Linked DNA regions of Paraneptunicella aestuarii. The protein of the gene in region 3 interacts with the protein of the main gene of each other region in a pairwise test. Links are inferred from orthologs where the notes say so. Each region holds a gene or a part of one and is shown on either strand. Other genes may lie near its edges. The genes, in order: groL, KIH87_RS02455 and grpE.

Evidence for each region.
Region 1: the proteins of grpE (region 3) and groL interact in binary tests that used the Escherichia coli proteins (3 or more experiments, as listed by UniProt). The link is inferred for Paraneptunicella aestuarii from one-to-one orthologs.
Region 2: the proteins of grpE (region 3) and KIH87_RS02455 interact in binary tests that used the Escherichia coli proteins (3 or more experiments, as listed by UniProt). The link is inferred for Paraneptunicella aestuarii from one-to-one orthologs.

Annotation. Positions count from the first base shown.
Region 1 is NZ_CP074570.1:4,320,730-4,323,889, reverse strand. The notes cover bases 156-3,153. They hold groL (chaperonin GroEL), read right to left. Parts: upstream 2,479-3,153; coding sequence 832-2,478; downstream 156-831. Other genes in these bases: KIH87_RS16845 (co-chaperone GroES), read right to left, coding at 2,544-2,834.
Region 2 is NZ_CP074570.1:579,018-581,991, reverse strand. What follows is about bases 88-2,899. They hold KIH87_RS02455 (Nramp family divalent metal transporter), read left to right. Parts: upstream 88-790; coding sequence 791-2,008; downstream 2,009-2,899. Other genes in these bases: KIH87_RS02450 (acyltransferase), read left to right, coding at 2,108-2,899; KIH87_RS02460 (tRNA-(ms[2]io[6]A)-hydroxylase), read right to left, coding at 88-580. Outside these bases: more of KIH87_RS02460, read right to left, coding at 1-87; more of KIH87_RS02450, read left to right, coding at 2,900-2,974. UniProt on the Escherichia coli protein: H(+)-stimulated, divalent metal cation uptake system. Involved in manganese and iron uptake. Can also transport cadmium, cobalt, zinc and to a lesser extent nickel and copper. Involved in response to reactive oxygen.
Region 3 is NZ_CP074570.1:1,384,491-1,387,435, forward strand. The notes cover bases 163-2,945. They hold grpE (nucleotide exchange factor GrpE), read left to right. Parts: upstream 163-1,135; coding sequence 1,136-1,756; downstream 1,757-2,945. Other genes in these bases: nadK (NAD(+) kinase), read right to left, coding at 163-856; dnaK (molecular chaperone DnaK), read left to right, coding at 1,861-2,945. In the rest of the region: more of nadK, read right to left, coding at 1-162. UniProt on the Escherichia coli protein: Participates actively in the response to hyperosmotic and heat shock by preventing the aggregation of stress-denatured proteins, in association with DnaK and GrpE. It is the nucleotide exchange factor for DnaK and may function as a thermosensor.

The DNA.
Region 1 (3,160 bases), 2.9 Mb from region 3 along the record:
TTGAATCCCTATCCAGCTCATTACAAACTGGCATTCGCTTTTTCCAATATCCTTTACCCGCTTATCCAACAGTTTGCCTTACGGTTCACCTGCCTGACATTCTCAAAGAGAAGTCGGGCGGATAGTCGGGCTTACCGAGTTCCACTTTGATGACAAAGTTGGGTTAGGTTCTACCTATTCACCGATGGCTGAATGTCAGCGTATTCCCAGATGTAAAAGGAATAACCAGCCACATACCTTTTGGTCTAAGCGTAACAAAGACATTTCGCTTATTGCGGTTGACGGTGTTTATCAGTAGTTCACTTACGTTAACCATACCAACTAGCCTAGCCCCGTATCGGTTTGCCTTTAACCAATACATTAACCACCTCACGGTGAATTAATCCGCAGATGCAGAGGTACATTGTTGGGTAGCTTCGCACGAACGGATCACTCCAGACGCACTAACCCTAGGCTACTGTTAGCTGAATAACAGGTCTGATCGTTGACGAATACGTCAGACAATCATCAAAGCAGCTTCTATCGCTGCGCTATTTGACATATTCCAGAGGACATAACCATCAAAGACAGCATTGCCATGGATACTTTGAAGTATGCAGATATAAATCTGATTATTTAGAAGGCTAGGTCAGCTATTAAAGTCATAATCCTTATGACCATTAACTCGAACGTTCACATTAGATGTGTTGACCTTCAACGTTCTTAAGGGGCTCAGCTAATGCTGAGTAAAGGTGGCTGAGGGTATCGTCTACCACTCAGCCCAAGGGAACGTAACTCTATATTTCTATTGAAATCATAAAGTTACGTTAGCGCGGTGCGACTCTCGTCGCACTACATCATACCGCCCATACCGCCCATGCCGCCCATGCCACCCATGTCAGGCATTGAGCCACCGTCTTTCTTCGGTGCATCAGCAATCATGGCTTCGGTGGTGATCATCAAGCTGGCAATAGACGCTGCGAATTGCAATGCAGAGCGCGTTACTTTAGTTGGGTCAAGGATACCCATTTCCAACATGTCGCCGTAGGTGTCGTTACCTGCGTTGTAACCGTAGTTGCCGTCGTGAGCTTTAACATTGTTGGTAACAACCGAGCCTTCTGCGCCCGCATTTTGTGCGATTTGACGTAGAGGAGCTTCCATTGCACGAAGTGCCAATTTCACGCCGTGAGTTTGGTCTTCATTGTCGCCTTGTAGGTCTGCCAATTTAGCAGCACAACGTACCAAAGCAACACCGCCACCAGGTACTACGCCTTCTTCAACCGCTGCGCGAGTTGCGTGAAGCGCGTCTTCTACGCGGTCTTTCTTCTCTTTCATTTCAACTTCAGTGGCTGCGCCAACTTTGATAACTGCTACGCCGCCAGACAATTTAGCCAAACGCTCTTGCAGTTTTTCTTTGTCGTAGTCAGAAGTTGATTCTTCGATTTGTTGACGAATTTGAGCGCAACGACCCTGGATTGCGTCTTGGTCGCCCGCGCCATCAACAACCGTTGTGTTGTCTTTATTGATAACTACGCGTTTTGCTGTACCCAAATCTTCTAACTGGATTTTTTCCAGTTCCATACCGATTTCTTCAGAAACAACAGTACCGCCAGTCAACGTTGCGATGTCTTGTAACATGGCTTTACGACGGTCGCCGAAACCAGGTGCTTTGACGCCCGCTACTTTTACGATGCCGCGCATGTTGTTTACAACCAATGTTGCCAATGCTTCGCCTTCTACGTCTTCAGCGATGATCAACAGAGGCTTGGATGCTTTTGCAACAGCTTCCAAAGTAGGTAGCAATTCGCGAATGTTAGAAACTTTTTTGTCAACCAGCAGGATGTATGGGTTGTCTAGTTCAACAGTGCCATTTTCCTGATTGTTGATGAAGTAAGGAGACAGGTAACCACGGTCGAACTGCATACCTTCTACAACGTCCAGTTCGTTTTCCAGAGCCTGGCCTTCTTCTACAGTGATAACACCTTCTTGACCTACTTTGTCCATTGCTTCTGCAATGATGTTACCGATTTCTTCGTCAGCATTAGCAGAGATAGTACCTACCTGAGCGATAGATTTGCTGTCTTTACATTCGGTAGAAAGGGCTTTTAGTTGCTCAACAGCAGCGGCTACCGCTTTGTCGATACCGCGTTTCAGATCCATTGGGTTCATGCCCGCTGCAACTGATTTCAAACCTTCGGTTACGATAGCTTGCGCTAATACGGTTGCAGTAGTTGTACCGTCACCTGCTTCGTCGTTTGCTTTAGACGCTACTTCTTTCACCATTTGAGCGCCCATGTTTTCAAACTTGTCTTCAAGTTCGATTTCTTTGGCTACAGATACACCGTCTTTAGTGATTGTAGGAGCGCCGAAAGATTTGTCTAAAACTACGTTACGGCCTTTAGGACCCAAAGTAACTCTTACTGCGTTAGCAAGGATGTTTACGCCGTTAAGCATTTTTGCACGAGCGTCGTCGGAAAAACGGACTTCTTTTGCTGCCATTGTTTATTTTCCTCTCAAAATTCTTTTAAAACTGAAAAAACGGTTTGATGATGTCTATTTAGCGATTATTCAACGATGGCCAAAATATCGTTTTCGCTCATGATAAGCACTTCTTCACCATCAAGCTTTTCGGTTTTCACACCGTAACCATCATTAAAAACAACGATATCGCCAACTTTTACATCTAGGGCACGAACTTCACCGTTTTCTAAAATACGACCATTACCAACAGCAACAACTTTACCGCGAGTTGATTTTTCGGCGGCAGAGCCTGTTAGTACAATACCACCAGCAGATTTGCTTTCTTGCTCTTGGCGTTTAACGATTACGCGATCGTGTAAAGGACGAATTGCCATCTTTTCAATCTCCTGAAATATGCAAGATTAGATTTAATTTTGTTCCTTATGGAACTCAATAAAACATTCGAGTAGACCGTATGATCTACTCCGTTGAATTTGTTGCCAGCGTAAATGGGGGTGGCAGCAATGATCTCAAGGATCTTTTTTAAAAAAATTTGTATTTTTTTTCATTGTTCGGCGAAAGCGGTGATTTCTGGTTAATAAAATGCTCTATTTGACGTTTAAGCCAGAGATTCCGAAATGAATTTGGAATGACACCAATGCATTCTGGATGCCGCATCGTTGTGCGGCATTGTTGTGCGGCATGACGGCGATATTAAGGA
Region 2 (2,974 bases), 810 kb from region 3 along the record:
AAGCAGCAACAATTTCTGCCTCAATATCAAGCAGCTCTGACAACCGAGCCTGAATCACATCCTCAGCAAAATAGTCGCCCGCCAAATCCACAAACAACGTATGATGCTTGGCTTCTGATTGGGTAATTTCCTGATAGAAGTCTTTCATTTTTCCAACCGGCAGCGCTTCCGCGACCAAACCAAAACGTTCACAACCTCGTGCTTCGACGATGCCACCGACCAATAACCGATCCAGCAGGTAGACATCGCTCCCCTTACGAAAGGACTTACGAAACTCGTTTACATAAGGGTCTTTGGTATCGGCTCCCGGCGTTAGCCCACGTTGATATAGCAACTTCACTACTTTTCTAAAATGTGTCATTTCCTCAATTGACAGGTCAATCATGGCTTTTACCAAACGCTCTTTGTCCGGGTAATGAGACAACATGGACATCGCCATGCCCGAGGCTTTTTTCTCTGCTGCCGCATGGTCGATCAGGAATGTATCGAAATCATCCATAACCGCCTCTGTCCATTGTGCAGGTGTTTTAAATCGTAATTCCAAAACAATGTCTTTAATTGCTGAGTGAATGCCGCGCATTATACCCATGGAAGCTACCAGCAGCCAACGCATGTTCAAACCTTCATTTCCTCTGGGAGTGAGTGTGATGACAATTCAATAATTAACCTTAATAAAATCAGGATTAAACGATTTATAAGAAAGCATACCTTTCGGTGTAATCTGGACTTAACAAGGGACTAAAATCTGTGCTAGGGTGGCGAAAACAGGCTGAATAATAACAATAACCTGATGCGCAAACTTGGTCCTGGATTTCTTATAACGGCCGCTTTCATTGGCCCCGGTACAGTCACCACAGCAACAATGGCAGGAGCCCAATTCGGTTACACTCTGGTTTGGGTGGTCTGCTTCTCAGTCATTGCGACTATGATTTTGCAGGAAATGGCCGCTCGATTAGGCATTGTGACCCAAAAAGGTCTAGCTGAAGCCATGAGACTGAGCATTGATAATATCGTCTTGCGCAGCTTGGCTCTGCTACTGGTCATTTGTGCTATTGGTGTTGGAAATACAGCGTATCAGGCTGGTAACTTCACAGGCGCGGCGCTTGGTTTACAGAGCATTCTGGGCGGTGAAATCACCCAATGGGTTCTGGTTATTGCCGCATTTTCAGCGGCCTTGTTAGCAACCGGGATCTATGCCGTTATCCGCATGGTGTTAACCCTGTTGGTATTCATTATGAGTGCCGTATTTATTGTTACCATGTGGATATCCAATCCCGATTTCAGTGCCATCTTTGAAGGTGTACTATCGCCCTCTATTCCCGAAGGTGGCTTGCTTACAACCATTGCTCTGATTGGCACGACAATTGTGCCCTATAACCTTTTCCTGCATGCAAGTCTTGCCAAGCACAACATCGCCAACCGTACCGAAAACAACCAGACCATGTATGTGTTTAACAACGACATGACCAGTGCTCGCACCGACAGCGGTATCGCCATTGGGCTTGGCGGGCTTATTACACTGGCAATTGTATGCACTTCCGCAGCCAGCTTTTTCGCTCATGGAGTTACTGCAACCTCGGAAAATCTGGCTTTGCAACTTGAACCTTTACTTGGTGAACATGCCAAATTGTTCTTTGCAGCAGGTTTACTCAGTGCTGGCGTAACCAGTGCAGTTACGGCTCCATTGGCCGCGGCCTATACCATCTGCGGTGTTTTTGGCTGGTCGGTATCGCCCAAAGCCATCGCTTTCAGAATTGTCTGGTTTTTAGTGCTCGCCATTGGCGCAGCTGTTTGTTTTACTGGCATCAAGCCATTAAATGCCATTTTGTTTGCTCAAGCCAGCAATGGCTTGCTGCTTCCTATCATTGCAGGATTTTTGCTTTGGGTAATGAATAGACGAGACATTCTGGGGGACTATACCAATGGCCCTATCAGCAACACCTTTGGTGGCGCAATCGTGGTTTTGGTTTCCGCACTGGGTATTTACAAATTAGTCAGTATCTTTTAAGTAAACGATGGGTTTCGCGTAGAGGTTATGGTGAAAACTGTATATAATCCGCGACTCTTTCATCGTTGAACCTAATTAACCTCTGATCATTATAAATACATGAGAAATATCATTGGCTCGATATCCTTTTTGGGATATGTCATTAACACCCTAATCTGGTTTGTTCCCATTTTTATTTTTTCACTGATGAAATTATTGCCGATCCCTCCCTGGCAAAAATTACTTTCCTATCTTCTGGACAGCTGTGCCACCTCTTGGGTAACAGTGAATAGCTGGAATCAAGCGCTAACAAGCAATACAAAATGGGAAGTAGAAGGACTGGAATCTCTCACTCCCAAAGATTGGTATCTGGTGATCGCCAATCACCGTTCATGGGTAGATATTCTGGTATTGCAGCGCGTATTAAATCGCAAGATCCCATTCTTGAAATTCTTTCTCAAGAAAGAACTCATTTGGGTTCCGGTTCTTGGTTTAGCTTGGTGGGCGCTCGACTTCCCATTTATGCAGCGCTATAAAAAATCCTTCCTGGCAAAGAACCCGCATTTGAAAGGCAAAGATCTGGAAACAACGCGTAAAGCCTGTGAGAAGTTTCGCTTTAAGCCTGTCAGCGTGATGAACTTTGTTGAAGGCACTCGATTTACCGAAGCCAAGCATCAACGCCAAAAATCACCATTCAAGCACTTGCTCAAGCCCAAAGCTGGCGGCATTGCTTTTGTACTGGAAGCCATGCAGAGCAATTTGCACAAGCTGGTTGATGTCACCATCTTTTATCCCGATGGCACACCCACCTTCTGGGAATTCGTTAGCGGCAGCGTGAAACGTATTCAGGTTAAAGTGAAGGTAATGCCACTCAATGAATTACGCGAATCAGGCGTTATTGGTCAGGATTATTTTAATAATAAAGATGAAAGAGTCGTATTTCAGCGTTGGTTAAACGAAGTTTGGCAGCAAAAAGACAATACTATT
Region 3 (2,945 bases):
GTAACACATTGAAATAACTGTAATCTTTGGGGTGGATCAAACTGAGTTTGTCTGGATTTTTGCGAATGTGGATTTCGTCACCAGGCATCACTGACAGCACTATGTGACCGTCACAACTGACTTGTTGATTCTCGGTGTTGTCGGCGGATACTTTGAGTTTCACTTCGCTATTGGCATCTACCACTATTGGGCGATTGCTCAATGTGTGCGGGAACATTGGCACTATGGCAAGTGCATCCAGATTCGGTGTCAGAATTGGGCCGCCGCCAGAAAGAGAGTAGGCTGTTGAACCTGTCGGCGTAGCCACAATTAAACCATCAGAACGTTGGGTGAAAACAAAGTCGTCATCGACATAGAGTTCAAACTCCATCATATGAGCCACTTTGGTATGGTGCAGAACCGCTTCGTTAATAGCTGCATTGCTGCTTTTCAGTACGCCGTGGCGATGGACTTCTACTTCCAGTAAAAAGCGCTGTTCAACGGTGTATTCACCATTAAATATGTAGTCCAGTTGCGTTTCGATTTCATCAGGGTGGATGTCGGTAAGAAAACCAAGGTTGCCTCTGTTAACGCCGACAACGCCAACATTGAAACGAGACAGTACCCGGGCTGCGCCCAGCATATTGCCATCACCACCCACAACAATAGCAAGTTCCACCTGTTTGCCAATTGACACCATGTCATGAACTTCCACCGAAGGGCAGTTCAGTTCATTAGCTACTCGTTCTTCAACGAGTACCTTGCATCCCCTTTTTTTCAAATAGTGCATGAGGGCGTTTAAGCTCTCGTTTGCGCCGTGATGATTGGGTTTGCCTATTAGACCGACGGTTTCAAAATTGCGTTTTGGGGTGCCCATACTGACTTTAAAAGTACGACCTGAAAATAAACTGTCCCTAGACTAGAGCAAAATAAGCGGGAAATCCAAGCTTTAAATCTTTCATGTCAGAGATATTCGTTCTAATTAGAGAAGTATTTCTTATTCTTACATTGCTTAAAAAGGACGCTGTAAGCTAACGAATTCAAGCTTAATGGTAAAAAAGTGAATTTGTCTTAAAAAAACGCCTTGAATCAACTCAAAGTAACCCCATTAATAGCCGCAATTCAATTTTTGCTTACAAATTTGGGAAGTGTATACATGAGTAATGAAGCACAAAACGAAGAGATGGTTCAAGAAGTCGACGCTCAGACTCAAGGTGAGCAAGCGTCTGAGACTGATTCAACAGCAGGTATGACCGTTGATGAAGCTCGTATTCAGGAATTAGAGGCTGCTCTGGCGAAGGCCGAGGCAACGATTGCTGAACAGAAAGATTCAGTATTGCGGGCTGCTGCTGAAGCTGAAAATGCTCGTCGTCGTGCAAGCGCTGAAGTGGAAAAGGCGCATAAGTTTGCACTGGAACGCTTCGCGGGTGAGTTGTTACCTGTTGCGGATAATTTGGAGCGAGCTTTACTGTCTGCTGATCCTGCCAATGAAGCATTAAAGGCTGTGATGGAAGGCGTAGAGATTACTCATAAATCCTTTATTAGTACGATTGAAAAATTTGGATTGGAAGTTGTTGACCCACAAGGTCAGGCATTTAATCCAGAACAGCATCAAGCCATGGCTATGCAGGAATCGGCAGATTTCGCACCAAACACGGTAATGGCTGTGATGCAAAAAGGGTATCTCATTAACGGCAGATTGCTACGTCCAGCGATGGTTGTTGTATCTCGTGCAGTAGCCGGAAATGACGAAAATAATGTGGATGTAGAAGTTTAGCATTTGGGATTTTTTGTGGTTTTTTTTCATGTTAAACATTGAAAAAAAATCAAATAACCCCACTAAAAATACAGTTTTAAAGAATTTGTAGTTGGAGAAATCTGATGGGTAGAATCATTGGTATCGACTTGGGAACCACTAACTCCTGTGTTGCTGTATTAGATGGCGATAAGCCTAAAGTAATTGAAAATGCCGAAGGCGATCGTACAACGCCTTCTATTATTGCTTACACTGACGACGGTGAGACCTTGGTAGGTCAGCCTGCGAAGCGTCAAGCGGTCACAAACCCTAAAAATACACTTTACGCAATCAAGCGTTTAATTGGTCGTCGTTGGGAAGATAAAGAAGTTCAACGCGACATCGACATTATGCCTTTCAAACTGGTTAAAGCCGACAATGGTGATGCCTGGGTTGAAGCGAAAGGCGAGAAAATGGCTCCGCCACAGATTTCTGCTGAAGTCTTGAAAAAGATGAAAAAGACAGCAGAAGACTATCTTGGTGAGCCGGTTACTCAAGCCGTTATTACTGTACCTGCGTACTTTAACGACTCTCAACGTCAAGCCACTAAAGACGCGGGTCGTATTGCTGGTCTTGAAGTTAAACGTATCATCAACGAACCGACTGCTGCTGCGTTAGCATACGGTATGGACAAGAAGAAAGGTGACAATGTTGTTGCTGTTTACGACTTGGGTGGTGGTACATTCGATATTTCAATCATTGAAATTGATGAAGTTGAAGGTGAGCACACGTTTGAAGTATTGGCCACTAATGGTGACACTCACTTGGGTGGTGAAGACTTCGATAACCGTGTTATCAACTACCTGGTTGATGAATTCAAGAAAGATCAAGGCGTTGATTTACGCAAAGATCCTTTGGCCATGCAGCGTTTGAAAGAAGCGGCTGAAAAAGCCAAGATCGAATTGTCTTCTGCGCAACAAACAGAAGTGAACTTGCCGTACATCACTGCTGATGCGTCAGGTCCTAAGCATTTAACTATTAAAGTGACTCGTGCCAAGTTGGAATCACTGGTCGAAGATATGGTTAAGGATTCTTTGAATCCGGTTAAACAAGCGCTTTCTGATGCAGGTTTGTCGGTAAACGACATTCACGACATCATTCTGGTTGGCGGTCAAACACGTATGCCTTTGGTTCAGAAGTATGTAACTGAATTCTTTGGTAAAGAGCCTCG